One region of the Streptomyces sp. YPW6 genome, then DNA from elsewhere that is predicted to be linked to it. Evidence: riboswitches for the same ligand, from Rfam matches in the RefSeq annotation. Region 1 holds a riboswitch; each other region holds the start of a gene.

Region 1 (7,610 bases):
ACGACGGCATCCAGTTCAAGACGGGCGGCGGCCTGATGCCGGACGTGAAGATCCAGAACGTGCGGATCGACCAGTCCAACCACGGCTCCGGCATCCTCGCGATGGGCGGCGCGCGCGGCAACGCGACGCTCACCGACGTGACGGTCACCGACTCGCGCGACGGCCACGTGCTGATCGAGCCGGGTTCGCAGTTCACCATCTCCGGCACCCCGAACGGCGCCCGCGCCAAACGCTGATCGCACGGAACGGGTCCCGGGCCGGCGGAGAAGTCCGCCGGCCCGGGTACAGCCCTTTCCCGCACGGATCTGATGCCGTCACGACTCTGGGAAGTACACGGACCCGGAGCTACCCTCCGCGCATGATTCCCACGGTTGTCTGGGGTACCGGCAACGTCGGCCGCGCGGCGATCCGCGCCGTCGACGCCCATCCGGCACTGGCACTCGCCGCCGTCCTCGTGCACGATCCCGCCAAGGCCGGCCGCGACGCGGGCGAACTCGGCGGCCTCGGACGCACGCTCGGGGTCGCGGCCACCGAGGACATCGCCGCCGTTCTGGCCGCCCGCCCCCGCGCGGTGGTCTACGCGGCGTCCGGCGACATCCGTCCCGATGACGCGCTGGCCGACATCGGCCGGGCGGTCCGGGCCGGCGCGGTGGTCGTGACGCCCTCCCTCTATCCGCTCTACGACCAGCGCAACGCCCCGCCCGAGCTGCGGGAGCCGGTCCTGGCCGCCGTCGCCGAGGGGGGCGGCTCCCTCTTCGTCTCCGGTGTCGACCCCGGCTGGGGCAACGACGTCCTGCCGCTCCTGATCAGCGGCCTCGGGACCGAGGTGGACGTCATCCGCTGCCAGGAGATCTTCGACTACTCCACGTACGAGCAGGAGGACGCGGTACGGCATCTGATCGGGATGGGCCACCCGATGGACTACCAGCCGCTGATGCTGGCGGAGGGCGTTCCGACGATGGTGTGGGGCGGCCAGATCCGGCTGATGGCACGGGCCCTGGGCGTCGAACTGGACGAGATCCGCGAGACCCTGGACCGCCGGGCGCTGGAGGCGGCGGTGACCACGCGCACGATGGGCGCGTTCGCGGCGGGCACCCAGGGCGCGGTCCGCTTCGAGGTCCAGGGCGTCGTGGCCGGCGAGCCCCGGCTCGTCATCGAGCACGTCACCCGGATCCACGCCTCGTGCGCGCCGGACTGGCCGTCCCCGCCCGACGGGGTGGGCGCACACCGCGTGGTGATCGAGGGGCGGCCCCGGATCGAGGTGACGGTCGAGGCCTCCGACGAGGGCGAGAACCGGTCGGCGGGCGGGAACGCCACCGCGGTCGGACGGCTCGTCTCGGCGATCGACTTGCTGGTGGACGCGGAGCCGGGGCTGTACGACGCACTCGATGTCCCGCTGCGGCCTGCGGTGGGCAGGCTGGGAAGGAGACCGGCATGATCATCGATGTTCCGGAGGGCCAGGAGCCCATCGGTTACGTGTGGGGGGAGATGGTCCCCGGCATCGGCGCGGCCGCCGCCGCGTTCTCGATGTCCGTCTACGAGCACACGACTCTGGGGCTGCGCGAGTTCGAGGCGGCCCGGCTGCGGGTGGCGCAGATCAACGGGTGCCTGTTCTGTCTGGACTGGCGGACCGAGCGGGACGGGACGAAGGTCGAGGAGGAGTTCGCGGCCGCGGTGACCGAGTGGCGTACGACCGGGGCCTTCGACGAGCGGACCCGGCTCGCGGCGGAGTACGCCGAGCGGTACACGCTCGACCATCACGGCCTGGACGACGCCTTCTGGCAGCGGATGACCGCGCACTACAGCCAGAGGGAGATCGTGGAGCTGACGATGAGCATCGGCTCGTGGCTGGCGTTCGGGCGGCTCAACCATGTGCTGGGCATCGACGCGGTGTGCGTTCTGCCCGGTCACTGACGGAGTCCGGGGCCGCCGGGTTGGCACTCCCGGCCCCGGGCTCTTCGCGGGCTCCCGACGGCGACGGCTCGCCTACAGATCGGTCGCGATGATCCGTTCGATGTTGCGCTCGGCGAGCGCGGTGATGGTGACGAACGGATTGACGCTGGTGTTGCCGGGGATCAGCGCCCCGTCGATGACGTACAGACCGGAGTAGCCGTGCAGCCGGCCGTGGTTGTCGGTGGCCTTGTCCAGGACCGCGCCGCCCAGCGGGTGGTAGGTGAGGTGGTCGCCCCAGATCTTGTAGGTGCCGAAGAGGTCCGTGCGGTAGATCGTCCCCTCCTTGCGGTTGATCTTGTCGAAGATGGTCTTCGCGGCGTCGATGGACGGCTGCTTCCACGCCGTCTGCCAGTCCAGTTCCGCCTTCGCCGCCGCCGCGTTCCAGGTGAAGCGGGCGCGGTGGGGGTTCTTGGTGATGGAGAGGTAGAACGACGCCCAGGTCTCGATGCCGGTGGGCAGCGGAGCGATCTCGGCGAACGCTCCCCCGGCGTCCCAGTTGTCGATGCCGCCGGTGGGGATGGACGACTGGACCTTCCCGGTGGGGTCCCAGAGGTGGTTGGCGCGGCCGCACATGACGTTGCCGTTGTCGCCCCAGCCCCGGCCGATCTCGTCGTTGAGGAGGGGCAGCGCTCCGGTGGCCTTGAGGCCGACGAGCAGTTTGCTGGTGCCGACGCTGCCCGCGGCGAAGAACACCTTGTCCGCGGTGACGGTCTTGGTGACGGTGGTCTGTCCGCCGGTGTTCAGCTGGTCGATGAGCACGGTGTAGCCGCCGCCCGGGGCCGGGGTGACCGTGGTGACCTTGTGCAGCGGGGAGATGGTGACCCGGCCGGTGGCTCTGATCCGTTCGATGTAGGTCTTCTGGAGCGACTTCTTGCCGTGGTTGTTGCCGTAGAGGATCTCCCCGTCCAGGGCTGACCTGGGGACGGTCCCGGCCGCCTCCTGCTTCATGTAGTCCCAGTCGTAGACGGCGGGGACGAAGAGGAACGGGAAGCCGGAGCGCTGGGCGTGTTTCCGGCCGACCCTGGCGTACTGGTAGCAGTCGGCGCTGTCGAACCAGGCGGGGTCGATGGTGCCGACACCGAGCCCGCTGTTGGCTCGCGGGTAGTAGGTGGCGTACATCTCCGCGGCGTTCACCGTCGGGAGGATCGCGCCGAAGTTCTCCCGGCGCGGTGTGACGGCCATGCCGCCGTTGACCAGGGATCCGCCGCCGACGCCCCGGCCCTGGTAGACCGTGATGCCGCCGAACTCCTCGGCGTCGAGGATGCCGGTGCGGCAGTTGACGTTCTTGTCGAGGGGGAAGCCGAGGAAGTTGCTCAGCGGCTGCTTGGTCCGGGTCCGCAGCCAGAAGGAACGGTCGTCCGGCCTGGTGGTGTTGGCGAAGATCTTCCCGTCCGCGCCGGGGGTGTCCCAGGCCATGCCCATCTCGACCATATGGACGTCCACGCCTGCCTCGGCTAGGCGGAGGGCTGCCACGGAGCCGCCGTATCCGGTGCCGATGACGAGGGCCGGCACGTGGGCCCCGGATCCGATCGGCGCCGCCGCCGCACGGACTCCGGCCCATGCCCGAGGAGCGTGCCCGACGATGGCCGCGGCCCCCAGAAGAGAACCTGTTCCCGTGATGAATCTTCGCCGCGAGACCCCCTTGGTCTCACTTTCCTGCATGGTAGCGTCGCTCATGTGACCCTCCTCACTCTCGACAGAGTGGAACAGGTTCTACTGCCGTTCGCGTGGTAAGTCACGGGAAACTTGGGGGTAACTTCCCGGCGACACCCCCCGTACGACACAGGAGCCCCGGACCGTGCGGTCCGGGGCTCCATGTGCTGCTCGGTCGCGCGATCAGTAGGCGCCGAAGACGTTGTCGATCGAGCCGTAGCGGTCCGCGGCGTAGTTGCACGCGGCGGTGATGTTGGCGACCGGGTCGTAGCTGTCGGTCGAGGTGCCGGGCACGTGGTAGGCCTGGAAGGTCGGGTCGATGACCTGGAGCAGACCCTTGGACGGAGTGCCCTTGGCCGCGTTGGAGTCCCAGTTGTTGATGGCGGCCGGGTTGCCGGAGGACTCGCGCATGATGTTGCGGTGGATGCCCTCGTAGGTGCCGGGGATGCCGTGCTCGGCCATGACCGCCAGCGACTCCCGGATCCAGCCGTCGAGGTCGTTCGTGTACGTGACGGCCTTCTGCTCGGCGGCCTGCGCGACGGGGGCGGCGTTGATGCGCTCGGAACGGTCGGCGCGGTCCGTCGAAGTACCGCGCTCGGCGGACGGGGAAGCCTTGGCCGCCTTGTCGTCCGACGAGGCGGCGATGACCAGCTTGATGCCCGGGTGAATGAGGTCGGGATTCGATCCGACGATCTTCCGGTTGCCTTCGTACAGCTTCTTCCAGCCGCCACTGACGGAATACTCGCGGGCGATCTTGGAAAGGGTCTCACCCGCCACCACGGAATGCTTGGCGGGGGCGGCCTTCGCAACGGAATTCACCGGTGCGGCCACCGCGGCGGGAGCCACGGCCTGCGGCGCGGCGGCAGCGGCGGGAGCAGCGAACGCGCTGGTGGCGCCGATCACCGGAAGGGCGAGAACGGCCCCTCCGGCGGTCACGGCGGCGAGGGTGCGGCCGAGCGAGGTGGACGGGGAACGGCGGTGCTTACCCTGTGCGGGCATGGGGGATTTCCTCTCCGGCGCCTGCGAGGTGAGCTGTCGGGTTCAGACGGGAGATGTCTGGCCGCATCGATGTGCGACTTCACCCCAAGCCGTTCCGGTTACGGATCGGCGACTTACCTGGGTCCCCCGCTCCTGCCGTACGTGAGTGGGTTTCGGATTCCCGGACGGCGGCAGGATTCGGCGTTCCATCCGGATTGACGGTGACCGTAGGCGAGAAACACCGGACGGAACAAGCCCCGCATTCCGGATTCCCTTTTCCCCGCATGATCGAATAGCGGAATTCCCGCATCGGGCCGCGCCGTCGCGGCGTCAACTTTCTTCGCACAGAAGGGAACCGATGCGTCCACTTCGGCGTCCGCCCCCGCGGACGTGACGCTCACCACTCCCTCGCGCCGATGGCGAAATCGAGACTGAGCAAAAGTCTCAGAATCCCCGATAAGCCCTTTATGGACCAGGAGACGTATAGAGGTCAAAACGGTCATAGCGGGATAATGAATCGGGTTAATCGGGCACCCTGGCCGGGGGTGACCGAAGGGCTCGCGCGGCGATCGCTTACGGTGTGGGGTGGAGACTAGTAAGCCAAGCCTTACCTCCGACGTACGCTGTACCTGCCCGCGTTCGCCCGCCCCGAAGGATCACCACGCCATGACACGCCCCGTCCGCGTCGCCATTGTCGGAGCCGGCCCCGCCGGTATCTACGCTGCGGACGCGCTGCTCAAATCCGAGGTCTGCCAGGACCCGGGGGTCTCCATCGACCTCTTCGAGCGCATGCCCGCGCCCTTCGGCCTCATCCGCTACGGCGTGGCACCCGACCACCCTCGGATCAAGGGCATCGTCAAGGCTCTGCACCAGGTGCTGGACAAGCCCCAGATCCGGCTCTTCGGGAACGTCAGCTACCCGCACGACATCGGCCTGGACGACCTGCGGTCGTTCTACGACGCGGTGATCTTCTCGACGGGCGCCGAGGCCGACCGCGCGCTGGACATCCCCGGCATCGAGCTGGACGGCTCCTACGGCGCGGCCGAGTTCGTCTCCTGGTACGACGGGCACCCCGAGGTCCCGCGCACCTGGCCGCTCACCGCGGAGAAGGTCGCCGTGCTCGGCGTCGGAAACGTGGCCCTGGACGTGGCCCGGGTCCTGGCCAAGACGGCCGACGAACTGCTGCCCACCGAGATCCCGGACAACGTCTACCAGGGCCTCCGGCAGAACAAGGCTCTGGAGGTGCACGTGTTCGGCCGGCGTGGCCCGGCACAGGCCAAGTTCAGCCCGATGGAACTGCGAGAGCTGGACCACTCCCCCAACATCGAGGTCATCGTCAACCCCGAGGACATCGACTACGACGAGGGCTCCATCGCGACCCGCCGCGAGAACAAGCAGGCCAACATGGTCGCGCAGACCCTCGAGAACTGGGCGATCCGCGACGTCGGCGACCGCCCGCACAAGCTGTTCCTGCACTTCTTCGAGTCCCCGGTCGAGATCCTCGGCGAGGACGGCAAGGTCACCGCGCTGCGCACCGAGCGCACCGAGCTGGACGGCACCGGCAACGTCCGGGGCACCGGCCGGTTCACCGACTGGGACATGCAGAGCGTCTACCGTGCCGTCGGCTACTACTCCGAGGAGCTGCCCAAGCTCCCCTTCGACGTCACCTCCGGCACCGTCCCGCACGAGGCGGGCCGTGTCATCGCCGGGGACGAGCACATGACCTCGGTCTACGTCACCGGCTGGATCAAGCGCGGCCCGATCGGCCTGATCGGGCACACCAAGGGCGACGCCAACGAGACGGTCGCCTGCGTCCTGGAGGACCGCGCCGCCGGCCGACTGCCCGAGCCGGCCACGCCCGCGCCGGAGGCGGTCGAGGCGTTCCTGGACGACCGGGGCGTCCGCTACACGACCTGGGAGGGCTGGCACAAGCTGGACGCCCACGAGCAGGCGCTGGGAGAGGCCCAGGGCCGTGAGCGGATCAAGGTCGTCGAGCGCGAGGGCATGCTGGACGCCTCCGGCGCCTGATCGGCAGGACGCTTTCCGGCCACCGTCTAGGAGGCCGGATCCGGGGCGCCCGTCGTACGCCCCGGGTCCGGTCTCCTGAACGTGCGCCACAGATCGGGCCCCGGCTCCCGCGCCGTCCGGGCCCGTCGGCTGCGAGGGGCGTCGGCCCAGCGGGCGGCGAGCAGGAGCGCGATGTCGTCGGGGCGGTCGGTGGCCGCCCTGGCCTCTCCGATGACCTGGTCGGCCGTGTCGGCCAGCGGGACGGCGCCGATGCGTTCGACGGTGGCGCGCAACCGCTCGATGCCCTCGTCGATGTCCGTCCCCGGGCGCTCGATCAGCCCGTCCGTGAACAGGGCCAGCATCGCCCCCGGTTCGAGCCGTATCTCCGTGACCGGGTAGACCGCGTCCCCGTCGATCCCGAGCACGATGCCGCCGGGCAGGTCCAGCACCTCCGTCCGGCCGTCGGGCCGCCGCAGCACGGGCTGCGGATGCCCCGCCCGTACGGCACGGGCCACGCCGGTCGCCGGGTCGAGGGCGATGTAGCAGCAACTGGCGAACTGCCCCGGGTCCAGATCGATGAGCAGCCGGTTCGTGCCGCTCACCACCTCCTGGGGATCGTGCTTGCTCAGCGCGAAGGCCCGCACCGCACTGCGCAGTTGGCCCATGGTCGCGGCCGCGGCGACGCCGTGTCCCTGCACGTCCCCGATGACCAGCGCGAGTTCGTGGCCGGTCTCGATGACGTCGTACCAGTCACCGCCCACGTCCATGCCCTGGGTGCCGGAGAGATAGCGCCCCAGCGTGTCCACCCCGTCCGCCTCGGGCAACCGGTGGGGCAGCAGGGCGTCCTGGAGACCGCGGGCGAGGGCCGACTCGCTGTCGTAGCGCTGGGCGCGCTGCAGGGCCTGCGCGATCAGCCCGGCCAGGGCCGTCAGGACCGTACGCTCCTCCGGGCTGAAGCCGCGCGGCCGGTCGAAGCCGAGGATGCAGGAACCGACGGGCCGTCCCGAGGCGATCAGCGG
Region 2 (7,610 bases), 1.1 Mb from region 1:
GCCTGCGACGCCGCGGACCTGGCGCTGACCGTGCTGGGCGGCGGCGAGTCCTCCCGGCTGCACAACCGCCTGGTCCGGCGCGACCGTACGGCCGTGGCGGCGGGCTTCGGCCTGCTGCGGCTCGCCGGGGCTCCCTCGCTGGGCTGGCTGGACGTCAAGACCTCCGGCGGCGTCGAGGTGGAGACGATCGAGGCCGCCGTCGACGAGGAGCTGGCCCGGTTCGCCGCCGAAGGTCCCACGCCCGGGGAAATGGAGCGGGCCCAGGCGCAGTTGGAGCGCGAATGGCTCGACCGGCTCGGCACCGTCGCCGGGCGCGCCGACGAACTGTGCCGCTACGCCGTCCTGTTCGGCGACCCGCAGCTGGCCCTGACCGCCGTGGGCCGCGTCCTGGACGTCACCGCGGAGGAGGTGCGCGCGGCGGCCGCCGCGGCCCTGCGTCCCGACAACCGGGCCGTGCTGGTCTACGAGCCCATCGAGCCGGCCGACGAGGCCGCCGAGGGCGAAGAAGGCACCGACGCGCACGAGGGGGCGGCCAAGTGAGCGACGCCGCCGTGACTGGAGTAGCCATGGAGTTCCACCCGCAGCCCACCCCCGGCACGGCCCGCCCCTGGGCCTTCCCGGCGCCCGAGCGGGGCACTCTGCCCAACGGGCTGACCGTGCTGCGCTGCCACCGCCCCGGCCAGCAGGTCGTCGCCGTGGAGATCTTCCTCGACGCGCCGCTGGAGGCCGAGCCCGAGGGCCTGGACGGCGTGGCCACGATCATGTCGCGGGCACTCTCCGAGGGCACCGACAAGCACAGCGCCGAGGAGTTCGCCGCCGAGCTGGAGCGCTGCGGAGCCACGCTCGACGCGCACGCCGACCACCCCGGCCTCCGGGTCTCCCTGGAGGTCCCGGCCTCCCGGCTGGCCAAGGCGCTCGGCCTGGTCGCCGAGGCGCTGCGGGCTCCCGCCTTCGCGGAGAGCGAGATCGAGCGCCTGGTGGGCAACCGCCTCGACGAGATCCCGCACGAGCACGCCAACCCTTCCCGGCGCGCCGCCAAGCAGCTCTCCAAGGAGCTGTTCCCGGCCACCGCCCGGATGTCCCGCCCGCGCCTGGGCACCGAGGAGACGGTCCGGCGGATCGACGCGGCCGCCGTGCGCGCCTTCTTCGAGGCCCACATCCGCCCGTCCACCGCCACCGCCGTGATCGTCGGCGACCTGACCGGCATCGACCTCGACGCCCTGCTGGCGGAGACCCTCGGCGACTGGTCCGGCAACACCGCCCAGGCCCGGCCGGTGCCGCCGATCACCGCGGACGACACCGGCCGCGTCGTCGTCGTGGACCGCCCCGGCGCGGTCCAGACACAGCTGCTGATCGGTCGCATCGGCGCCGACCGGCACGAGCGCGTGTGGCCCGCTCAGGTGCTCGGCACGTACTGCCTGGGCGGCACCCTCACCTCCCGGCTGGACCGGGTGCTGCGCGAGGAGAAGGGCTACACCTACGGTGTGCGCGCCTTCAGCCAGGTGCTGCGCTCCTCCGGCCCGGACTCGGGCGGCGCGGCGATGCTCGCGATCAGCGGCTCGGTGGACACGGAGTCCACCGGACCGGCCCTGGAGGACCTCTGGAAGGTCCTGCGGACGCTGGCCGCCGAGGGGCTGACCGACGCCGAGCGGGAGACGGCCGTGCAGAACCTGGTGGGTGTCGCCCCGCTGAAGTTCGAGACCGCCGCCTCCGTCGCGAGCACCCTGGCCGATCAGGTCGAGCAGCACCTCCCCGACGACTACCAGGCCCACCTCTACGCCCGGCTCGCCGAGACGGGCACCGTGGAGGCGACCGCCGCCGTGGTCAACGCCTTCCCGGTGGACCGCCTGGTCACGGTCCTCGTGGGGGACGCCGCGCAGATCGCCGAGCCGGTGAAGGCCCTCGGGATCGGAGAGGTGACCGTCGTCACCGGCTGACTCCCCGCCCCGCACGGCCGTCCGGGGGCGACCCGGACGAGCCCGGCGATGAGCCCGCCCGGCCCCGGTGGTGAACCCGCGCGAAGCCTGCCGTGAACCTGTGCGACCCCTGCCGTGAACAGGACCCCGACGAAAGAGTTTTCGTCGGGGTCCTGAGCTTTGGTGCGCTTGGTCCCTTTTGGTCCTCTTTGTTGGCTTGGTTGCCTGTCTGCCCTGTGGGATGTGCGACAAATCCCCTTGTCCGTTTGGTGATGGGAAGTCGCCCCGCCTAGCGTCGGCCCGGCTGTCCGTCACCCGTATGCCGCAGCCGCGGCGCCGGGCAGTCATCGCCGAGTCCCCGTCAGGCGCGAGCCTGGGGAGCCGGGGACCCACGCAGTCCCTGGGGTGAATCGGGGGCCCGTACCGCGCAACCGGCGCGGGCATCCGTAGGAGACCTTCCTGCTCCGAACCCGTCAGCTAACCCGGTAGGCGAGAAGGAAGGAAAGGAACCAGCCCCTCCATGGCGTTCACCCGTGCCACCGGGAAGCACCGTGCCCCGAGCCGCCTCACGCGCCGGAGCGTCCGGGCCGCAGGCATCGCGGCCCTGGCCACCACCGGAGTCCTCGGCTCGCTGTCCTCCCCGGCCCTCGCCGCGGACACCGAGGCCACCAAGGTCGCCGACACCGGCCTCACCCAGGCTCTGTCCCTCGACGCCGCCCTCGCCGAGCAGATCGACGCACAGGCCGACGCCCAGCAGCGGCAGGCCGACGCGGCCGCCAAGGCCAAGGCCAAGGCCGCCGCCGAGGCCCGCGAGAAGGCCGCCAAGGCCAAGGCGAAGGCCGAGGCCGAGCGCAAGGCCGAAGCCCGCGCCAAGGAGATCCGCGAGGAGAAGGCCCGTGCCGCCCGCGCCGCCGAGCGCGCCCGGCTGAACGCCTTCCACCTCCCGGTCGCCGGCTCCCACGTCACCACCGGCTACAACGCGGGCGGCTCCCTCTGGTCCTCCGGCAGCCACTCCGGCGTGGACTTCCAGGCCGCGTCCGGCAGTTCCGTCGTCGCCGTCGGCGCCGGTACCGTCGTCGAGGCCGGCTGGGGCGGTGCGTACGGCAACAACATCGTGCTCCGGATGGCGGACGGCACCTACACCCAGTACGGCCACCTCTCCTCCATCGGCGTCTCCGTCGGCCAGAGCGTCTCCTCCGGCCAGCAGATCGGCCTCTCCGGCTCCACGGGCAACTCCACCGGCCCGCACCTGCACTTCGAGGCCCGCACCACCCCCGACTACGGCTCCGACATGGACCCCGTCGCCTACCTGCGCTCCCACGGTCTGAACGTCTGACCCACCCCGCGCCACCCACCGTCCGAAGGCCCCGGCACCCGCCCGGGGCCTTCGGGCATTCCCGCGTGAAGATATCCCTCGATTCCGGCCTGCCATCGGAAATTCCAGCGGATTGTCATAGAGTCACGGAACAGACGTCGGGCGGCCGCGTTTCGCGGGGATCAAGGCGGAGGTTCGGATATGCGCATTCCCGCGCATTCGGTATGCACGGCAATCCGTGACGACATCGTCTCCGGTGTCTACGAGCGCGGCAGCCGCCTCACCGAGGAGCTGCTGGCCCGCCGCTACGGGGTCTCCCGGGTCCCGGTCCGCGAGGCGCTGCGCACACTGGAGTCCGAGGGTTTCGTGGTCACCCGCAGACATGCCGGCGCCTGTGTCGCCGAGCCCACCGCGCAGGAGGCCGCCGACCTCCTGGAGGTGCGGATGCTCCTGGAGCCGCTGGGGGCGGCCCGCGCCGCCCACCGCCGCACCGAGGCCCACCTCAAGGTGCTCCGCGGTCTGGTCAGGCTGGGCCAGGAGCGGGCCCGCCGGGGTGAGGGGGAGGATCTGCGCTCGCTGGGCGGCTGGTTCCACGAGACCCTCGCCCAGGCCTCAGGCAGTCCCGGGCTCATCGCGCTGCTCACCCAGCTCCGGCACAAGATCGCCTGGATGTACCTGGTCGAGCAGCCGGTCAGGCCGGTCGAGTCCTGGGCCGAGCGCGGTGCGATCGTGGACGCCGTGGCGCGCGGCGACGCCGAACGCGCGAGGGCGCTCACCGCCCAGCACGCGGAACGCTCCACCGCCGAGCACCGGCTCCGCCGCCCGGATCTCGCGGCGCGCCGCACCGCTCCCGTTCCTCCGGTGAGGAGTTCGCAACACGGCGTAAACACGGCGGGTGTCCGGCATTAACAGAAGCGCCGTATACAAAGAAGAGTAATTCCGAAGTGCGCTTTCGTGCTGCCCGCATTTTCGAGAAACGGCTCTTTCCCGAAAGCGAAAGAGCCGTGACCCCTTCACGAGGTCACGGCTCTCGCGCGGGTCGCATCCGGACGGACCGGAGGCGGAGGGGTCAGACGGTCTCCGGGAGCTCTTCCAGGCCCTCGGCGACCAGCTTCGCCAGCCGGTCCAGGGCGGCCTCGGCGTCGTCCGCGTCGGACGCGAGCACGATCTCCTCGCCACCCTGCGCGCCCAGGCCGAGCACGGCCAGCATGGAGGCGGCGTTCACCGGGTTGCCGTCGGCCTTGGCGATCGTCACGGGGACGCCGGAGGCCGTGGCGGCACGGACGAAGATGGAAGCGGGGCGGGCGTGCAGGCCCTCGGCCCAACCGACGTTTACGCGGCGCTCAGCCATGGTTCTGCCCTTCACATATCAACGGTTGTCTAGACCAGTCTCTCATGCGGTGCGTGGTGCTGTGCCCGGCCTCCGGTCCGGCCGTAGGCTTTGGCCATGGAGCCCACGCCGGAACAGCGTCCGCATCTCGCGTACCCCGACCACTGGGAAGCGGACGTGGTGCTCCGTGACGGGGGCACCGCACGCATCAGGCCGATCACCACGGACGACGCCGAGCGACTGGTCAGCTTCTACGAGCAGGTGTCCGACGAGTCGAAGTACTACCGCTTCTTCGCCCCGTATCCCCGCCTATCGGACCGGGACGTGCACCGCTTCACCCATCACGACTACGTCGACCGGGTGGGACTGGCCGTCACGACCGGCGGCGAGTTCATCGGGACCGTCCGCTACGACCGCATCGACGACCGGGGCCGCCCCGCCTCCGCCCCCGCCGACGAGGCCGAGGTCGCCTTCCTCGTGCAGGACGCCCACCAGGGCCGCGGGGTCGCCTCGGCGCTGCTGGAACACATCGCCGCGGTCGCCCGCGAGCGCGGCATCCGGCGCTTCGCCGCCGAGGTGCTCCCCGCCAACAACAAGATGATCAAGGTGTTCCGGGACGCCGGGTACACCCAGCGGCGCAGCTTCGAGGACGGCTCCGTCCACCTCACCCTCGACCTCGAACCCACCGAGAAGTCCCTCGCCGTCCAGCGCGGCCGCGAACAGCGCGCCGAGGCCCGCTCGGTGCAGCGCCTCCTCGCGCCCGGTTCCGTCGCGGTCATCGGCACCGGCCGCACCCCCGGTGGAGTGGGCCGCACGGTCCTGCGCAACCTCCTCGCCGCCGGCTACACCGGCCGCGCCTACGCGGTGAACCGCGCCTTCGACGAGGGCCCGGCCACGCTCGACGGGGTCCCCGCCCACCGCTCGCTCGGCGAGATCGACGAACAGATCGACCTCGCCGTCATCGCCGTCCCCGCCCACCGGGTGCCCGAAGCCGTCGCCGACTGCGGCGAACACGGCGTCCAGGGTCTGGTCGTCCTCTCCGCCGGTTACGCCGAGCGGGGCGCCGAGGGCCGCGCGCTCCAGCGCGAACTGGTCCGCCAGGCCCGCTCGTACGGCATGCGGATCATCGGCCCGAACGCCTTCGGCATCATCAACACCGCCGACACCGTCCGGCTGAACGCCTCCCTCGCCCCCGAGTCGCCCGCCCGCGGCCGGATCGGCCTGTTCACGCAGTCCGGCGCGATCGGCATCGCCCTGCTCTCCGGCCTCCACCGGCGCGGCGCGGGCCTGTCCTCGTTCATCTCGGCGGGCAACCGGGCCGACGTCTCCGGCAACGACTTCCTCCAGTACTCCTTCGAGGACCCGGACACCGACGTCGCCCTGCTCTACCTCGAATCGCTCGGCAACCCCCGCAAGTTCACCCGCCTCGCCCGCCGCACCGCCGCCGTCAAGCCCGTCGTCGTGGTCAAGGGCGCCCGGCACAGCGGCACCAACCCGCCCGGCCACGCCGTCCCGGTCAGCCGCATCCCCGACACCACGGTCTCCGCGCTGATGCGCCAGGCCGGTGTCATCCGGGTCGACACCGTGACCGAGATGGTCGACGCCGGGCTCCTGCTGGCCGGCCAGCCCCTCCCGGCCGGCCCCCGGGTCGCCATCCTCGGCAACTCGGAGTCCCTCGGTCTGCTGACGTACGACGCCTGCCTCGCCGAGGGGCTGCGCCCGCGCCCGCCGGTCGACCTCACCACCGCCGCCTCCCCGCAGGACTTCCGCGAGGCCCTGGCCGAGGCGCTGGCGGACGGGACCTGCGACGCCGTGATCGTCACCGCCATCCCGTGGGTGGGGGAGAACGGGGAGGCCGAGACCGGCGACGGCGAGGTGCTGGCCCAGGCCCTGACCGGGGCGGTGGCCGGGGGATCGGCCAAGCCGGTGGCCGTCGTCCACGTCGAGATCGGCGGCCTCGCCGAGGCCCTGGCCGCCGCGAGCAGCACGGTGGCGCCCCGTCCCCGGACCACCGCGCCCCGGACAGCATCCCCGGAACCAGCCGCGGACCGTGCCTCGACCACGACCACGACCACGACCCCGGACGGGACCGCGACCACCACCCCGGCGACGCCCGCAGCCCGGACGGGGTCCACCGCGCCCGGAACGGCGACCACCCCGGCAGCCCCCGGAACGCCGACGGCTCACCCCGCCTCTCGCCGTGCCACCGCTGTGCCGGTCCCCGGAACGGCGACCTCCACGACACCTGCCTCCGGAACGCCGACCCCCGCGACGCCCACATCCGGAACAGCGACCTCCGCAAGGCCCGCACCCGAAGCCGCAGCGCCCGAAGCTCCGCCCCGCCCCGGCCGCATCCCCGCCTACCCTGCCGCCGAACGTGCCGTGCGCGCTCTCGCCGAGGCCGTGAAGTACGCCCAGTGGCGGCGGCAGGCGGCCGTCCCCGGCAAGGTCCCCGAGTTCCTCGACGACACCATCGACGAGGCGGGCGCCGCCGCCCTGATCGAGGAGCAGCTCGTCACCGCACCCGATCCGCGCGGGCGCCCGCTCACCCACGACGAGGCCCGCGAGCTGCTCCGCCACTACGGCATCGACGTACGCCCCACCCTGCCCGCCCCCGATCCCGAGTCGGCCGTCGCCGCGGCGGCCCGGCTCGGCTACCCGGTGGCCCTCAAGACCACCGCGCCCCACCTGCGCCACCGCGCCGACCTCGGCGGGGTCCGCCTCGACGTCGCCGACGAGGAAGCGCTGCGCCGGGCGTACGGAGAGCTCACCGACCTCCTCGGCAAGCCCGCCGAACTGCTTCCCGTCGTCCAGGCGATGGCCCCGCGCGGCGTGGACACCGTCGTGCGGGCCTCCATCGACGCGGCGGCCGGGGCGATCCTCTCCTTCGGCCTCGCGGGAGCGCCCTCCGAACTGCTCGGCGACACCGCGCACCGGCTGGTCCCCGCCACCGACCGGGACGCCGCCGAGCTGATCCGGTCCATCAGGGCGGCCCCGGTGCTGTTCGGCTGGCGCGGCTCGGCCCCGGTCGACACGGCCGCGCTGGAGG
Region 3 (7,610 bases), 2.4 Mb from region 1:
GGCTCTACAACCCCGAGGGCACCGGCAAGGACGAGGACGACGAACCGGAGACCCTGGGCGAGGCGGTCAAGCGGGCCGCCGCCGAGGTCGAGGACAAGCACGGCGTCCCCCTGGAGGTCGTGGTGGTCGGCGACTGCCCCCTCGACGAGAAGCTGGCCGCCCAGATGCAGGCCGCGCGCGAGGCGATGGTCAACGCCGCCAAGTACGGTGGCGAGGGCGGGGCCGTCCAGGTCTTCGCGGAGGTCGAGGGCCGGACGGTCTTCGTGTCCGTACGGGACCGGGGTCCGGGCTTCGACCTGGACGAGGTTCCCGCGGACCGGATGGGCGTACGAGAATCAATCATCGGCCGGATGCAGCGCAACGGCGGGAGCGCCCGGCTGCGTTCGGTGCCCGGCGGAGGCACCGAGGTCGAGCTGGAGATGGAGAGGGCGGGCGAATGACCGAGAACACCGGGGCCACCGGGGGCCCGGAGCGGCGGGTACGGGTCGTGCTCGTCGACGACCACCGGATGTTCCGCACCGGGGTGCAGGCCGAGATCGGCCGCACCGAGGAGACCGGCGTCGAGGTGGTCGGCGAGGCCGCCGACGTCGACCAGGCGGTCACCGTCATCACCGCGACCCGCCCCGAGGTCGTCCTCCTCGACGTCCACCTCCCGGGCGGCGGCGGCGTCGAGGTGCTCCGCCGCTGCGCCCCGCTGATGGGCGCGGTGGAGAACCCGGTCCGCTTCCTCGCGCTCTCCGTGTCGGACGCGGCCGAGGACGTCATCGGCGTGATCCGGGGCGGCGCCCGCGGCTACGTCACCAAGACGATCACCGGCACCGACCTCGTCGACTCCGTCTTCCGGGTCCAGGAGGGCGACGCGGTCTTCTCGCCCCGACTGGCCGGGTTCGTCCTGGACGCCTTCGCCTCCACGGACGCCCCGCCGGTCGACGAGGACCTGGACCGCCTCACCCAGCGCGAGCGCGAGGTCCTGCGGCTGATCGCCCGCGGCTACGCCTACAAGGAGATCGCCAAGCAGCTGTTCATCTCGGTGAAGACGGTCGAGTCGCACGTCTCGGCGGTGCTGCGCAAGCTCCAGCTCTCCAACCGGCACGAACTGACCCGCTGGGCGACGGCGCGACGGCTGGTCTGAGACCGGGGGCCAGGGGACGGGGACGGGGGCCAGGGGCCCGTGCCGGCCCGGTACCGGGGCCTCGTGCCGGCGTCCGGTGCGGGAGCCCGGTGCCGGCGCATGGCGCCTGGCGCCGCGGCCCGGGGCTACGCCACCCGGGTCGCGCCCGCGAACGGCATCTGGTCGATCGGCGCGATGCGCACCGGTGCTCCCGGACGCGGGGCGTGGATCATCTCGCCGCCGCCGATGTAGAGGCCGACATGGCTGATCCCGGAGTAGAAGAACACCAGATCGCCGGGGGCCAGTTGGGAGCGCGGGATGCGCTGTCCGGCGTTGATCTGGGTGTAGGTGGTGCGCGGCAGGCTGACCCCCGCGGCCTTCCAGGCCGCCTGGGTGAGGCCGGAGCAGTCGAAGGCGTTCGGTCCGGTCGCGCCCCAGACGTACGGCTTGCCGATCGCGCCGCGGGCGAAGGCGATGGCCTGCCCGGCGCGGGAGCCGGTGGCCGGTGCGGGGCCGCTGCGGGCGGTGGAGCGGTCGGCGTGGACCGGGCCGCCGCCGTGCCGGGCGTCGGCGGCGCGTTCGACGTCGGCCCGTTCGTCGGCGGTCAGGGTGGCCAGCAGCTTCCGGGCGTCGGCCAGCTTGGTGCGGATCGCGGCGCGGTGCTCGCGCAGTTCGGTGCGCCGGGCGGCGAGGCGTTCGGTCTCCTCGTCGGCGCGGGCCTTGACCTGGGAGATCCGGGAGACCTGCCGCTTGATGTTCCGCAGCAGCCCGCTCTGCCGGTCGCCCGCCCGGTCGAGGTAGGAGGCGCGTTGCAGATAGGCGTCGGGGTCGGAGGAGAGCGCCAGTTGCAGGGCCGGATCCAGGGTGCCGGAGCGGTACTGCGCGGTGGCCAGTGAACCGAGCGCGTGCCGGGCGGTGTTGAGGCGGTCGGTGCGGCGGGCGGCCTCGTCGGTCAGGGCGTCGACGGCGCGGGTGGCGGCATCCGCCTTCTCCTTCGCTCCGTTGTACTTCTCGGTGGCGACCTCGGCGTCGTGGTAGAGCCGGTCGACCTTCGCCTTCACCTGGTCCGCGGTGGGGGCCGGTTCGGCGGGGGCCGCCCCCGCACCGGTGACCGATCCGGCGGTGGCGGCCCCGGCGAGCGCCAGGGTGGCGGCGGTGCGGGCAGCAGGGCCGAAGAGCGGGCGCTGCTTGGGTTTTCGATGAGCTGACCTGCGGTGCGCTGCCACGGGGGCGGCATCCTTCCTCTCGGCTGTCCGCCGGGAAACGGCGGCGGGTCCGGGATGGACGCTAATCCTGGCGAGGGGAAAAGAGTCGCCATGACAGGTATTGCCCTGATGTGACGTTTCGCCGGTCACGGATGATCGAATCGATCAAGGAAGTCGAAGGCGGCAAGGAAGCCGTAGGCGGCAAGGAAGCCGAATGCAGCAAAGAGGCCGAAGCCGTCAAGGAGGCCGAGCCATCAGGGGGGAGAGAGGCCGGGGGCGGGCGAGGAAGGCTTACCTCACTGAAGGGTAAAACTTTGGCCATGGCTAGGCTGCCGAGCCATGGACGTACTCATCAATGTCTTCGTCGCCCTGCACATCATCGGCATCGCCTCCCTGCTGGGCGGCTTCCTGACGCAGATGAAGGCCATGGGGTCCGGGGCCGCGCGCTTCACCCCCGCGATGCTGCACGGCGCGCTGACCATGCTGGTCACCGGCATGGTCCTGGTCGGCCTCAACCAGGCCGACGACCAGACCGTGAACAACGTCAAGGTCGGTATCAAGCTGGCGCTGCTGGTCGTGATCCTCGCCCTGGTCTACGTCAAGCGCGACGAGGAGAAGACGGGCAAGGGCCCGTTCATCGCGGTCGGCGCCCTGACGACCGCCAACATCTTCATCGCCACGGTCTGGACCTGAGGCCGGTCCCGGTCGTCCGGGGGGCGGCCTCAGGTCCGGACACCGGGTCACGCCGGGCGGACGCTCCCGTAGATCGGCATGTAGTAGATCGACTCCTCGCGCACGTTCGCACCGGGCTTCGGGGCGTGGATCATCATCCCGTCGCCCTTGTAGATGCCGACGTGGCTGATGTCGTCGTAGAAGAACACCAGGTCCCCGGGCCGGAGGTCGGACGTGGCGACCCGCGTGCCGACCTCGACCTGGTCCCAGGTGGTCCGGGGCAGGGTCACGCCCGCCTCCCGCCAGGCCGCCTGCGTCAGCCCCGAGCAGTCGTAGCTGGCGGGACCCGAGGCCCCCCACACGTACGGCTTGCCGATCTGGGCGCGGGCGAAGGCCAGCACCTTCTCCGCCTTGGCGGCGTAACCGCTGTCCGTACCGGACCCGGACCCCGTGTCCGTGCCCGTACCGGTGCCCGATCCGGATCCCGGACCGCCGCCGGAATCCCGCGCCGCCTCCTCGCGGGCCTGCTCCTCGGCCTCGGCCTTCTGCTTCGCCTCGGCGGCCTGGCGGGCGGCCAGCTTCGCCGCCTTCTCCTTCGCCTCGGCCTCCTTCCGCCGCTCCAGCTCCGCCAGCCGCGCCTTCTCCTCGGCGGTCAGCCGGGACAGCAGCTCGCGCGCCTCGGTCAGCTTGGCCTGGACGTCCTTCTTGCTGGAGGCGAGCGTGGCCTGCGTCTCGGTGAGGGTCTCCAGACTCTTCACGGCCTCCGCGCGCTTCTTCGCCGCCGAGGCCTGCTGCGTACGGAAGTCACTCAGGGCCATCTGCTGCCGCTGCGTCGCCCGGTCCATCAGCCGGCTCTGGTCGAAGTACCCCTGCGGGTCGTCCGCGAGGAAGAACGTCGCCGTGGGAGCGATGCCGCCGCTGCGGTACTGGGCCGCCGCGTAGGAGCCCAGCGCCCGGCGCGCCTCGTTGATCTTCTCGGTCCGCTTCGCCACGTCCGCGAGCAGCCCGTCGACCTTCTTCTGCTGCGACGAGGAGGCGGCCTTGGCCCGGTTGTACTCCTGGGTGGCCGTGCCCGCCTGCCGGTACAGGGCGTCGACCTTCTTCTGCACGTCCTCGATGGCGGGCTTCGGCTCCGCGGGCGCCGCCGTGGCGCTCTGCGTGGAGAGCAGCGTCACCGAGGCCAGCGCGGCCGTCGTCAGTCCGACGGCGGGGGTGGTGGTGCGCACCTTCGTGCGCGGCTTGCGATGCGATGCCAAGACCGGCATCTCCTTCCGTGGACCGCCTACCGGGTTAGCTGTCGGGTTCGGACGGAACGGAAGGCTGTCCTACGGTCCGCATACGGGAGTGCGGGCCGATTCACCCCGGTGCTGCGTGTGGGTCCCCGGTTCCGGACCGCCGGGGAGGCGGCGCGGATTCGGCAGAGGTGTCCGTCAGGCGCGGTTCGCCTCAGGGAGGTACGGATCACCTGACCGAGCACGCTAGCCAAAGCGCCCCACCGCTGGGAAGGACGATGAGCGATATGCCCGATACATTTTCGTGACCTGTCCGGATCGGAGGTCCGGCACCCCCTCCGACCGGGCCGTCCTTCACGGACCGTGGACGTCCGCTCTCCGTGCGTACGGGTGACGGGCGGGCGGTTCCCCGGGTCCCGGCGGCCGCTGCCGACCGCTTCCCGGCTTCGGCGGAAGGTTGTCGGTCCGGCCGCCTAGACTCGGGAGGCGATGAGCAGCCTCTTTGACGACAGTTTCCTGACCGGCCTCCAGCCCGCGGAGGACGGCCCCCCGCCGCCCCCCGAGGACCACGCGCCCGAAGCGGTGCCGGAGGGACTCTTCGAGGGTGTCTACGACGCGCCCCCGCCGCCCCGCGACGGGTACTACCGGGACGGCCACCCGCGCCCGGCAATCGATTCCGCCGGGCTGCTCGAAGGACTGAACACCGAGCAGCGCGCCGCCGTCGTGCACGCCGGATCCCCGCTGCTCATCGTCGCCGGGGCCGGTTCCGGCAAGACCCGGGTGCTCACCCACCGCATCGCCCACCTGCTGGCCGAGCGCGGCACGCACCCCGGGCAGATCCTCGCGATCACCTTCACCAACAAGGCCGCGGGCGAGATGAAGGAGCGCGTCGAGCAGCTCGTGGGTCCGCGCGCGGGCGCCATGTGGGTCATGACCTTCCACAGCGCGTGCGTCCGCATCCTGCGCCGCGAGTCGAAGAAGCTCGGCTTCACCTCGTCCTTCTCGATCTACGACGCCGCCGACTCCAAGCGCCTGATGGCCCTGGTCTGCCGCGATCTGGACCTGGACCCCAAGCGCTATCCGCCCAAGTCCTTCACCGCCAAGGTCTCCAACCTCAAGAACGAGCTCATCGACGAGGAGACCTTCGCCGGGCAGGCCGCGGATGGTTTCGAGAAGACCCTCGCCCAGGCGTACGCGCTCTACCAGGCCCGCCTCCGCGAGGCCAACGCCCTGGACTTCGACGACATCATCATGACGACGGTCCACCTCCTCCAGGCCTTCCCGGACGTCGCCGAGCACTACCGCCGCCGCTTCCGCCACGTCCTCGTCGACGAGTACCAGGACACCAACCACGCCCAGTACACGCTGGTCCGTGAGCTGGTCGGCCCGGCCGGCGAGGACGACGCCCCCGCCGAGCTGTGCGTGGTCGGTGACGCGGACCAGTCGATCTACGCCTTCCGGGGCGCGACCATCCGCAACATCCTCCAGTTCGAGGAGGACTACCCGAGCGCGACCACGATCCTGCTGGAGCAGAACTACCGCTCCACGCAGACGATCCTCTCCGCCGCCAACGCCGTCATCGAGCGCAACGAGAGCCGCCGCCCGAAGAACCTGTGGACCAACGCCGGCACCGGCGCCCGCATCACCGGCTATGTCGCCGACACCGAGCACGACGAGGCGCAGTTCGTCGCCGACGAGATCGACCGGCTCACCGACGCGGGCGACGCCAAGGCGGGCGACGTCGCCGTCTTCTACCGGACCAACGCCCAGTCCCGTGTCTTCGAAGAGGTCTTCATCCGCGTCGGCCTGCCCTACAAGGTCGTCGGCGGCGTGCGCTTCTACGAGCGCAAGGAGGTCCGGGACGTCCTGGCCTATCTGAGGGTCCTCGCCAACCCCGAGGACAGCGTCCCGCTCCGCCGCATCCTCAACGTCCCCAAGCGCGGCATCGGGGACCGCGCCGAAGCCATGATCGACGCCCTGTCGCTGCGCGAGAAGATCTCCTTCCCGCAGGCGCTGCGCCGCGTCGACGAGGCGTACGGCATGGCGGCCCGTTCCTCCAACGCCGTCAAGCGGTTCAACACGCTGATGGAGGAGCTGCGCACGATCGTCGAGTCCGGCGCCGGACCGGCCGTCGTGCTGGAAGCCGTCCTGGAGCGCACGGGCTATCTCGCCGAGCTCCAGGCCTCCACCGACCCGCAGGACGAGACCCGCATCGAGAACCTCCAGGAACTCGCCGCCGTCGCTCTCGAATTCGAGCAGGAGCGCGGCGAGGAGGAGGGCGCGGGCACGCTCGCGGAGTTCCTGGAGAAGGTCGCGCTCGTCGCGGACTCCGACCAGATCCCCGACGAGGACGAGGACGGCTCCGGCGTCATCACGCTGATGACCCTGCACACCGCGAAGGGCCTGGAGTTCCCCGTCGTCTTCCTCACCGGCCTGGAGGACGGCGTCTTCCCGCACATGCGGGCCCTCGGCCAGACCAAGGAGCTGGAGGAGGAGCGCCGCCTCGCCTACGTCGGCATCACCCGCGCCCGCGAGCGGCTCTATCTGACCCGGGCCGCGATGCGCAGCGCCTGGGGCCAGCCCTCGTACAACCCGCCGTCGCGGTTCCTGGAGGAGATCCCGGAGGCGCACCTGGAGTGGAAGCGCAAGGGCCCGATGGCCGCCCCCGCCGGTCCCACCTCCGGCATCACGTCCTCGCTGTCCTCCTCCCGCTCCCGCTCCGGCCCCTCGGGCTTCGCGACCCGGCGCTCCTCGGACAAGCCGACGGTCGCCCTGGCCGTCGGGGACCGGGTGACGCACGACCAGTTCGGCCTGGGCACGGTGACGGCCGTCGAGGGCCACGGCGACCAGGCCAAGGCGACGGTCGACTTCGGCGACGACCGCCCGAAGAAGCTGCTCCTGCGGTACGCGCCGGTCGAGAAGCTGTAGGCCGGAAGGCACGGGAGCGGGGGAGGGCCGTCGAAGCCCTCCCCCGCTCCCGTGCGTGCCGTCAGGCCGGGTTGAGGCCCTTGCTGCGCAGCCACACCAGCGGGTCGATCGCCGCGCCGCCGCCGGGCCGGACCTCGAAGTGCAGGTGCGGGCCGGTGGAGTTCCCGGAGTTCCCGGAGTACGCGATGACGTCGCCGGCCTTCACCGGGCCCGAGCGGATCTTGGTGCTGCTGAGGTGGCAGTACCAGGTCTCGGTGCCGTCGGCGGCGGTGACGATCGCCATGACCCCGTAGGCGCTGTTCAGCTGGGTGCGTACGGTGCCGTCGGTCGCGGCCATCACCGGAGTGCCGTACGAGACGGGGAAGTCGATGCCCGAGTGCACGGACATCCAGTTGACGCCCGCCTGGCCGTAGTAGGCGGAGAGCCCGTGCTGCTTGACCGGCAGGAAGAACTTGGGGCGCA
Region 4 (7,610 bases), 4.5 Mb from region 1:
GTGGAGGTGCTGGCGGGCCAGGCGCATGATGTACGCGTCGTCCTGGAGCCGCGCCTTCTCGTCCCGCAGCTCCTCGGTGCGCCGCTGCGCCTCCTGCGAGAGCCGCTCCTGCTCGGCGATCTCGTCGCGCTGGGAGACGTACTGCCGCATCGGGTAGGCGAGCGCCACCACCAGGGAGCAGACGACCAGCGCCAGGAACGCGGCCCGGCCGGTGAGCCGGGAGCGGCGGGCCTGGCGGCGGTTCTGCGACCGGTACACGCGGGCCGCGGTCTGCTCGCCGAGCAGCCGCAGCCTGGTCGCGGTGGAGAACCGGTCGCGGTCCTTGCCGGCCATGTCTGCCCGCCTCCCCGTTACGCACGTCCGTCCCCGCACACGGTACGGGACCGGGTGCGGGGACGGGCGGAGGCCACCGGCCTGGCGCTGCGGGTCAGCCCTTGAAGCGCGGGAAGGCGGAGCGCCCGGCGTACACCGCGGCGTCGTCGAGGATCTCCTCGATGCGCAGCAGCTGGTTGTACTTGGCGACGCGGTCCGAGCGGGCCGGGGCGCCGGTCTTGATCTGGCCGCAGTTCACGGCGACGGCGAGGTCGGCGATGGTGACGTCCTCGGTCTCGCCGGAGCGGTGCGACATCATGCACTTGAAGCCGTTGCGCTGGGCCAGCTCGACGGCGTCCAGGGTCTCGGTCAGCGAACCGATCTGGTTGACCTTGACGAGCAGGGCGTTGGCGGAGCCCTCCTCGATGCCGCGGGCCAGGCGCTCGGGGTTGGTGACGAAGAGGTCGTCGCCGACGATCTGCACCTTGGAGCCGATGCGGTCGGTGATGACCTTCCAGCCGGCCCAGTCGTCCTCGTACAGCGGGTCCTCGATGGAGACCAGCGGGTACGCGGAGACGAGCTCCTCGTAGTACTCGGTCATCTCGGCGGCCGAGCGGGACTTGCCCTCGAACTCGTAGGCGCCGTCCTTGTAGAACTCGGACGCGGCGACGTCGAGCGCGAGCGCGATGTCGCGGCCCGGGACGTAGCCGGCCTCCTTGATGGCCTCGACGATGAGGTCCAGGGCGGCGCGGTTGGACTCCAGGTTCGGGGCGAAGCCGCCCTCGTCGCCGAGTCCGGTGGACAGGCCCTTGGTCTTGAGGACCTTCTTCAGCGTGTGGTAGATCTCCGCGCCCCAGCGCAGGGCCTCGGAGAAGGACTCCGCGCCGATCGGCGCGATCATGAACTCCTGGATGTCCACGTTGGAGTCGGCGTGCGAGCCGCCGTTGAGGATGTTCATCATCGGAACGGGCAGCAGGTGCGCGTTCGGGCCGCCGAGGTAGCGGAAGAGCGGCAGGTCGGACGCCTCGGAGGCGGCGTGCGCGACGGCCAGCGAGACACCGAGGATGGCGTTCGCGCCGAGCGAGGCCTTGTTCTCGGTGGCGTCCAGGTCGAACATCGCCTGGTCGATGAGGCGCTGCTCGGTGGCGTCGTACCCGACGAGCTCCGGGCCGATCTGCTCGATGACGGCGAGGACGGCCTTCTCGACGCCCTTGCCCTGGTAGCGGTTGGGGTCACCGTCGCGAAGCTCGATGGCCTCGAACGCACCGGTGGAGGCGCCGGACGGAACGGCAGCACGGCCCGTGCTGCCGTCGTCGAGGCCGACCTCGACCTCGACCGTGGGGTTGCCCCGGGAGTCGAGGATTTCCCTGGCTACGACGACGTCGATGGACGGCACGAGGCATCTCCTTCTGGGATCTGACACTGGTTGTGCAGGGTCACTGTGGCCTTGCGACACGAGCCTATCCGGCCCGGCCGCGTCCGTCGGCCGCCCGCCCGCCTCCTGGGACGAAAAAGGACCCAAGAGCCTGCATAACGGGGCAGAACTCTAGAAATCTACTGGGCGGTAACAACAAGAGGTGAACGCACGCGGCCCTCCGGACGCCCACCGCTCACGAAGAACCCGGCCCGGCGCGCTGGGGGGAAGAGCGCGCCGGGCCGGGAAGCCGTGCGAGGGAGGATGCCGCCGGACACCCTCCCTCCGAGGAGGAGAGACGGCGATTACTTCAGGTGGAGCTGCTGACCCGGGAAGATCAGGTCTGCGTCCTCGACGATGTCGTCGTTGAGCTGGAAGAGCTTGCTCCAGCCGCCCTTGACGCCTTCCTTCTGAGCGATCTTGCTCAGGGTGTCGCCGGACTTGACCTTGTACTCGCCGTCGCCCTTCTTGACCTTGTCGCCGGTCGGGGTGGTGACGGTCTTCTTGCTCTCGGCCTTGGGGGCCTCGCGCTGCTCGCTGCGCGTCGTGGGCTGCTCGGCCTGACGCTGCGGCTGCGCCTGCTCGGGCTTGCTGGCGGACTGGCCGGAGCCGCCGGGGTTCACGCCCGGGTCCACACCGTCGTTGGTGAGGCCGCCGGCGCCGGCGCAGGCCCAGGCGCCCGGACCCTGCATGTCGAGAAGCTTCTCGGCGGTGGCGATCTGCTGGTCCTTGGAGGCCAGGTCGGCGCGCGCGGCGTACTGCGTACCGCCGGCGGCGGCCCAGCTGGACTGCGAGAACTGCAGCCCGCCGTAGTAGCCGTTGCCCGTGTTGATGGACCAGTTGCCACCGGACTCGCACTGGGCGACGGCGTCCCAGGTCTCGACGGAGGCGGCGGAGGCGTTGGTCGCACCCATCAGCGGGACGGCGACGGCGGCACCGGCGACACCGGCGAGGGTCGCGAGACGGGTGGCCTTGGACGGGCGGCGGTGCTTGCCCTTGCTGTTCAGCAGCATGGAACGAATCTCCTCACCGACGCCTACGAGGTGAGCTGTCGGGTTCGGGCTGATGAGTTGCCCGGCCGTGCGTCCTTGCGCACGGCTCCACCCCAAGCCGGTCCCGTACGCCCCCCGGAAGGGGATCGTGCGGACCCGGCGGCCTACCTGGGTCCCCCGCTCCTGCCTACGGCGCTTACGCGTCTGTTCCCTCCGACCGACGGCAGGATTCGGCGTGACGGTCGACGGGGCCCGCGGTGCGAGCGGCTTAGACCGTAAACACAGGCAAGCCCGACATTCAAAGACGGACATAGGGGGCAATCGACTCGAACTCGCGGCAACCGATGGGGCGTTTCCGCAGGTCGGGGGCGATGTGCGCGAAGGGACCGGAAGGGGCGCGTGAGTTGAAGCAAAGAGACCCATGTCTCACTTACGCAAAGTGGACATAGGTCTCTTAACTGCCTCTGTTTTCGGGGTGTTTTCCCGAATTGACTCAGTTGGCGGCAGGCGCCTCGGCGGACGCGTCGGCATCCTGCGGCGCGGCCTGACCGGCCCCCTGCCCCTGCCCCTGCCCCTGCCCCTGGCTCCGCTCCAGCCCCAGATCCAGGTTCTGGCCGGGCAGGATCAGGTCCGGGTCGGAGCCCAGGAGGTCCTTGTTGGTCTCGTACAGACCGGTCCAGCCGCCGGGGACTTCCTGGGCGTCGGCGATCGCCCAGAGGTTGTCGCCGGGCTGCACTGTGTACGCACCGGCGACCGCCGCACCGCCGTCCCGGGCGTCACCGTCACCCCGCGAGGCGTGCCGGCCGGATCCGCGCGGCCCCTCCTCCTGCCCGGCACCGGCCTCCTCGGGCGCGGGGGCGCCGCGATGCTTGCCGCCCTTGCCCAGGGAGGCGTCGGGGGCGGCGGAGGGGTCGGCGGCGTCGGGGGCCTCGGAGGAGGGCGGGGCGGAGGGCGTCACCGCGGGGTCGGGGGCTTCGGCGCCCCGCTCCGCGCCGGCACTGTCCCCCTTGCCCGCCGGGCCGCCCTTCTCGGCCTTCCCGCTCCCGTCACCCTTGCCGCCCTTGCCGGACTCGCCGGCTTCACCGGACGTGCCGGATTCATCCGCTTCACCGGACGCGTCCGCGTCGTCGGTCGGGGTGGCCGTCGGGTCGGGGGCCGGCGCGGTGCCCGGGTCGACGCCCGGCAGGCTGCCGTCCACCGCGAGCCCCGAGATCACCGCACAGCTCGGCCATGCCTTGGGGCCCTGGTCCGCCAGGACCTTCTCGGCGACGGAGATCTGCTGCGACCGGCTGGCGAGGTCGGCGCGGGGTGCGAACTCCGTTCCGCCGTACGCCGACCAGGTCTCCTGCGAGAACTGGAGCCCGCCGTAGTAGCCGTTGCCGAGGTCGGCGCTCCACATGCCGCCGCTCTCGCACTCCGCGACCCGGTCCCAGGTGGTGGCCTCGGCGGCGGTGGCGCCGCTCGCCCCGAGCAGCGGGATGGCGATGGCCGATCCCGTCACGCCTGCGGCGACGACGATGGCGGGTGCCTGGCGAGGGCGGCGGTGTCTGCCGTTCGCGGAGCCCATGGGTATGCCTTCCGTGCGACTGACAAGCGAGTGACCTGAGCTCCGCGCAGCGGGATTACGTGCCTGCGTCGGTGCACCAGTGACGCGTGAGCACCATGCGGCCGACGCGTCGAACCGTGAACCTAGCGGGACTCGAACGTGTGTCACAAGTCGATGCAGCGCAGATCACGTAAAAGTCACAGAGTTGACAGCGTGTCACTTTCCTCGGAACGGTTTCCCGGCTCGAACGCGACCGGAAGCGTGCGCAGTCCGCGCATGATGAGCCCGCCGCGCCACCGCAAATCGGCAGGTTCTTCAGCAAGTCGCAGGTCAGGCAGGCGTCTCAGGAGCGTGGCCAGCGCGGTCCGCCCTTCGAGGCGGGCCAGCGGGGCCCCCAGGCAGTAGTGGATGCCGTGCCCGTAACCGAGGTGCTGATTGTCACTCCGTGCAAGGTCCAGTGTGTCCGGATCCGTGAAGCGCTCCGGGTCGCGGTCGGCCGCCGCGAGCACCACGAGTACGGGGTCCCCGGCGGCGATCTCCTGGCCGCCCAGGGTCAGCGGCTCGGTGGCGTACCGCCAGGTCGCCATCTCTACCGGCCCGTCGAACCGGAGCAGTTCCTCCAGCCCGGTCGCCAGCAGGTCGCTCTCCTCCAGGTCCGGGGACGCCGCGAGGGACGCCTCCAGCCGGGCCCGCTGCTCGGGGTGGCGCAGGAGCGCGTAGGTGCCGTTGCCGATCAGGTTGACGGTCGTCTCGAAGCCGGCGAAGAGGAGGATGAACGCCATCGCGGCCGCCTCGTTCTCCGTGAGGTGCTCGCCGTGGTCGCTGGCCCGGATCAGTCCGGAGATCAGGTCGTCGCCGGGGTTCTCCCTTTTGCGGTGGATGAGTTCGGCGAGATAGCCGCGCATCTTCTTCACCGACCGGGCGACCCCGCCGCGCGGCCCGCCCCCGTGCCGGATCATCATGCCCGCCCAGTCCCGGAAGTCGTCCTGGTCCTCGCGGGGAACGCCGAGCAGGTCGCAGATGGCGTAGATGGGGAGCGGGAAGGCGAGGTCGTGGATGAGATCGGCCTTCCCCTCCTCGATGAACCCGTCGATGAGCCGGTCCGTCAGCTCCTGCACGCGGGGCGCGAACTCCGCGACCCGGCGCGGGGTGAACGCCTTGGACACGAGCCGGCGCAGCCGGGTGTGGTCCGGGGGGTCGATGTTGAGCAGATGCGTCATCAGCTCCGCCTTGCGCTCCCCCGGAATCCCCGTCTTCCCCTTGGCGTGCGGCGACTCGGCGTGGTGGGCGGGGTTCTTGGAGAGCCGCGCGTCGGCGAGCGCCTGCCTGGCATCCCCGTACCGGGTCACGAGCCAGGCCTCGACCCCGCTGGGCAGCGCGGTGCGGTGCACGGGGCGGTGCTCGCGGAGCCAGGCGTAGGCGGGGTAGGGGTCGGAGGCGAACTCCCAGGTGAAGAGTTCGGGGGCGCTGTCGGGGATGGTGGCGCTGTGGGGGCAGGCGGAGCGCTCGGGGGCGCGGGTGTCGGGGCTGTCGTTCACGCCTCCTCCGCCGCCAGGATCGCGTCCCGGTACGCCCGGGCCGCCGCGCGCAGGGCGGCTTCCGGGTCGGTGCCGTTCGCCTCGGCGGCGACGGCGAGGGCGAGGAGGTCGTAGCCGATGGCGTTGCCGGAGGACGGGTCGCCGGTGGGAAGGGGGACGTCGAGGCCGGCCGTGCGGGCGCGGCTGCCGAGCTTCGCGGCGAGGGCCAGGCCCGGCTGGCCGAGCGGGACGCCTTCGGTGACCGAGGTGCGCTGCTTCTCGATCGCCTTGGTGCGCAGCCAGTGCGCGTGGACGTCCTCGGGGGTCTCGGCGGTCTCGTCGCCGAAGACGTGCGGGTGGCGGTGGATCAGCTTCTCGACGAGGCCGCCCGCCACGTCGTCGATGGCGAAGGGTTCGTCGGGGTCCTCCTCGGCGATGCGCGCGTGGAAGACGACCTGGAGGAGGACGTCGCCCAGTTCCTCGCGGAGTTCGTCCCGGTCGCCGTCCTCGATCGCCTCGACCAGTTCGTACGCCTCCTCGATGGCGTACTTGGCGAGGCCCCGGTGGGTCTTCTGCGAGGTCCAGGGGCAGACGCGGCGGATCTGGTCCATGACCTGGACCAGGTCGAGGAGGCGGGCGCCGGGGAGGTCGTACGAGCCGGGGAGCAGTTCCAGGTCCGGCATGGCCACCCGGCCCGAGCCGCCCAGGCGGGCCAGGCCGTCGGTGAGGGGGGCGTTGCCCTCTCCGCCGGTCAGGACGACCACCGTCCGGCCGCCCGCGCAGTCCGCGACCAGTTCGTCCGCGGAGGGGGCGGCGTGTTCGACGCGTACGCCCGCCTCGCGGAGGTAGGGCAGCTGCGGCTGGTCCGGGTCCGCGGTGAGGACGCGGTCGGCGGCGCGCAGGGTCTGCCAGGCCGGCCAGGACAGCAGACCGGGCGCGACCCGGTGGCTGGCGGTGAGCAGGACGATGCGGCCGGGGTCGGCGGGGGTCTCGACGGGAGTGTCGGGGGCTTCGGCGTTCACCCTGCGAACCTACCTCCGGCGGCGGACCCGGCCGGGCGGCGGACCTGCCTCCGGGCGGAGGCCTGGCCGGGCGGGGCCTGGCCAGGCGGGGCCTGGCCGGGCGGAGGACCCGCCTCGGGGTGTGGCCCGCCTCTCGTGGCGGATCAGGTCCGGCGGCGGACCCGCCGTCGGCCTGCCTCCCCGGCACGGATCGCCTCCGCCGTCGGTCTGCCTCCGGCCGTCGGGCTGCCTCCGGGGCCTTCGGCCCGCCCGCTCAGGCGCCCGTCGGCTGTTCCGGCGTGAACTCGGTGCGCTGGGTGATCCAGGGCGCGCTGTAGTTGCCGAGCTGCATCTTCTGGTCGTCCCAGGTGCCGAAGCGCGGGTTGACGTCGATGTCGAGGGCCTTGGACGCCTTCGTGAGGGCCTCTCCGACGACCTGCTGGCCGGCGGGCGTGCCCAGATCCGCGCCGAGCGCCCGGGCCAGCTTCGGGAGCTGGACCTCCTGGCGCATGTCGCCGTCGATCTGGTCCGGGGCCACCCAGCGCTGCTGGAGCATCATCGCCTCGAACTGCTCCTCGCCGCCCTGCTGGGCGAGGCCGGCCTGACGCATCTCCTGGATCTCCTTGCGGGAGACGGTGACCCCCGCGTCCTCGGCGGCGCGGTCGAGGATCCGGCCGAAGATCAGACCGTGCAGCTTGGCGCGGTTGAGCTGGCCCGACTTGTTGACCAGCTGGGCGGCCTGCGGGGAGCTCTCCTGGGCGGTGCGGACCTCCGCGGCCCGCTCCTGGACCGCCGACACCTCGATCCGCTCGCCGCCCACGACGGCCG

What was found. Region 1 has a riboswitch for cyclic di-AMP ahead of KME66_RS01390 (transglycosylase SLT domain-containing protein). Riboswitches for the same ligand answer to the same signal wherever they lie in the genome.
Positions count from the first base shown of each region.
Region 2: it holds a riboswitch for cyclic di-AMP, as region 1 does, so the genes downstream of both, KME66_RS06410 (M23 family metallopeptidase) here and KME66_RS01390 (transglycosylase SLT domain-containing protein) in region 1, are expected to answer to the same signal.
Region 3: it holds a riboswitch for cyclic di-AMP, as region 1 does, so the genes downstream of both, KME66_RS11930 (C40 family peptidase) here and KME66_RS01390 (transglycosylase SLT domain-containing protein) in region 1, are expected to answer to the same signal.
Region 4: it holds a riboswitch for cyclic di-AMP, as region 1 does, so the genes downstream of both, KME66_RS21190 (transglycosylase family protein) here and KME66_RS01390 (transglycosylase SLT domain-containing protein) in region 1, are expected to answer to the same signal.

Region 1 is NZ_CP076457.1:314,115-321,724, forward strand. Features, by position in the region: gene KME66_RS01370 (CARDB domain-containing protein) at 1-236, shown strand, start outside; gene KME66_RS01375 (dihydrodipicolinate reductase) at 359-1,438, shown strand; gene KME66_RS01380 (carboxymuconolactone decarboxylase family protein) at 1,435-1,914, shown strand; gene KME66_RS01385 (GMC oxidoreductase) at 1,987-3,630, opposite strand; gene KME66_RS01390 (transglycosylase SLT domain-containing protein) at 3,790-4,605, opposite strand; cyclic di-AMP (ydaO/yuaA leader) riboswitch at 4,611-4,798, opposite strand; gene KME66_RS01395 (FAD-dependent oxidoreductase) at 5,251-6,612, shown strand; gene KME66_RS01400 (SpoIIE family protein phosphatase) at 6,639-7,610, opposite strand, start outside.
Region 2 is NZ_CP076457.1:1,461,539-1,469,148, reverse strand. Features, by position in the region: gene KME66_RS06420 (pitrilysin family protein) at 1-540, shown strand, start outside; gene KME66_RS06415 (pitrilysin family protein) at 567-1,937, shown strand; cyclic di-AMP (ydaO/yuaA leader) riboswitch at 2,255-2,422, shown strand; gene KME66_RS06410 (M23 family metallopeptidase) at 2,437-3,252, shown strand; gene KME66_RS06405 (GntR family transcriptional regulator) at 3,433-4,140, shown strand; gene KME66_RS06400 (HPr family phosphocarrier protein) at 4,301-4,582, opposite strand; gene KME66_RS06395 (bifunctional GNAT family N-acetyltransferase/acetate--CoA ligase family protein) at 4,679-7,610, shown strand, end outside.
Region 3 is NZ_CP076457.1:2,763,714-2,771,323, reverse strand. Features, by position in the region: gene KME66_RS11950 (ATP-binding protein) at 1-440, shown strand, start outside; gene KME66_RS11945 (response regulator transcription factor) at 437-1,132, shown strand; gene KME66_RS11940 (C40 family peptidase) at 1,258-2,337, opposite strand; gene KME66_RS11935 (hypothetical protein) at 2,656-3,009, shown strand; gene KME66_RS11930 (C40 family peptidase) at 3,057-4,253, opposite strand; cyclic di-AMP (ydaO/yuaA leader) riboswitch at 4,252-4,407, opposite strand; gene pcrA (DNA helicase PcrA) at 4,710-7,148, shown strand; gene KME66_RS11920 (M23 family metallopeptidase) at 7,210-7,610, opposite strand, start outside.
Region 4 is NZ_CP076457.1:4,764,839-4,772,448, reverse strand. Features, by position in the region: gene KME66_RS21200 (septum formation initiator family protein) at 1-333, opposite strand, end outside; gene eno (phosphopyruvate hydratase) at 428-1,708, opposite strand; gene KME66_RS21190 (transglycosylase family protein) at 2,032-2,739, opposite strand; cyclic di-AMP (ydaO/yuaA leader) riboswitch at 2,745-2,923, opposite strand; gene KME66_RS21185 (transglycosylase family protein) at 3,212-4,285, opposite strand; gene KME66_RS21180 (cytochrome P450) at 4,462-5,742, opposite strand; gene KME66_RS21175 (nucleoside triphosphate pyrophosphohydrolase) at 5,799-6,803, opposite strand; gene KME66_RS21170 (SurA N-terminal domain-containing protein) at 7,057-7,610, opposite strand, start outside.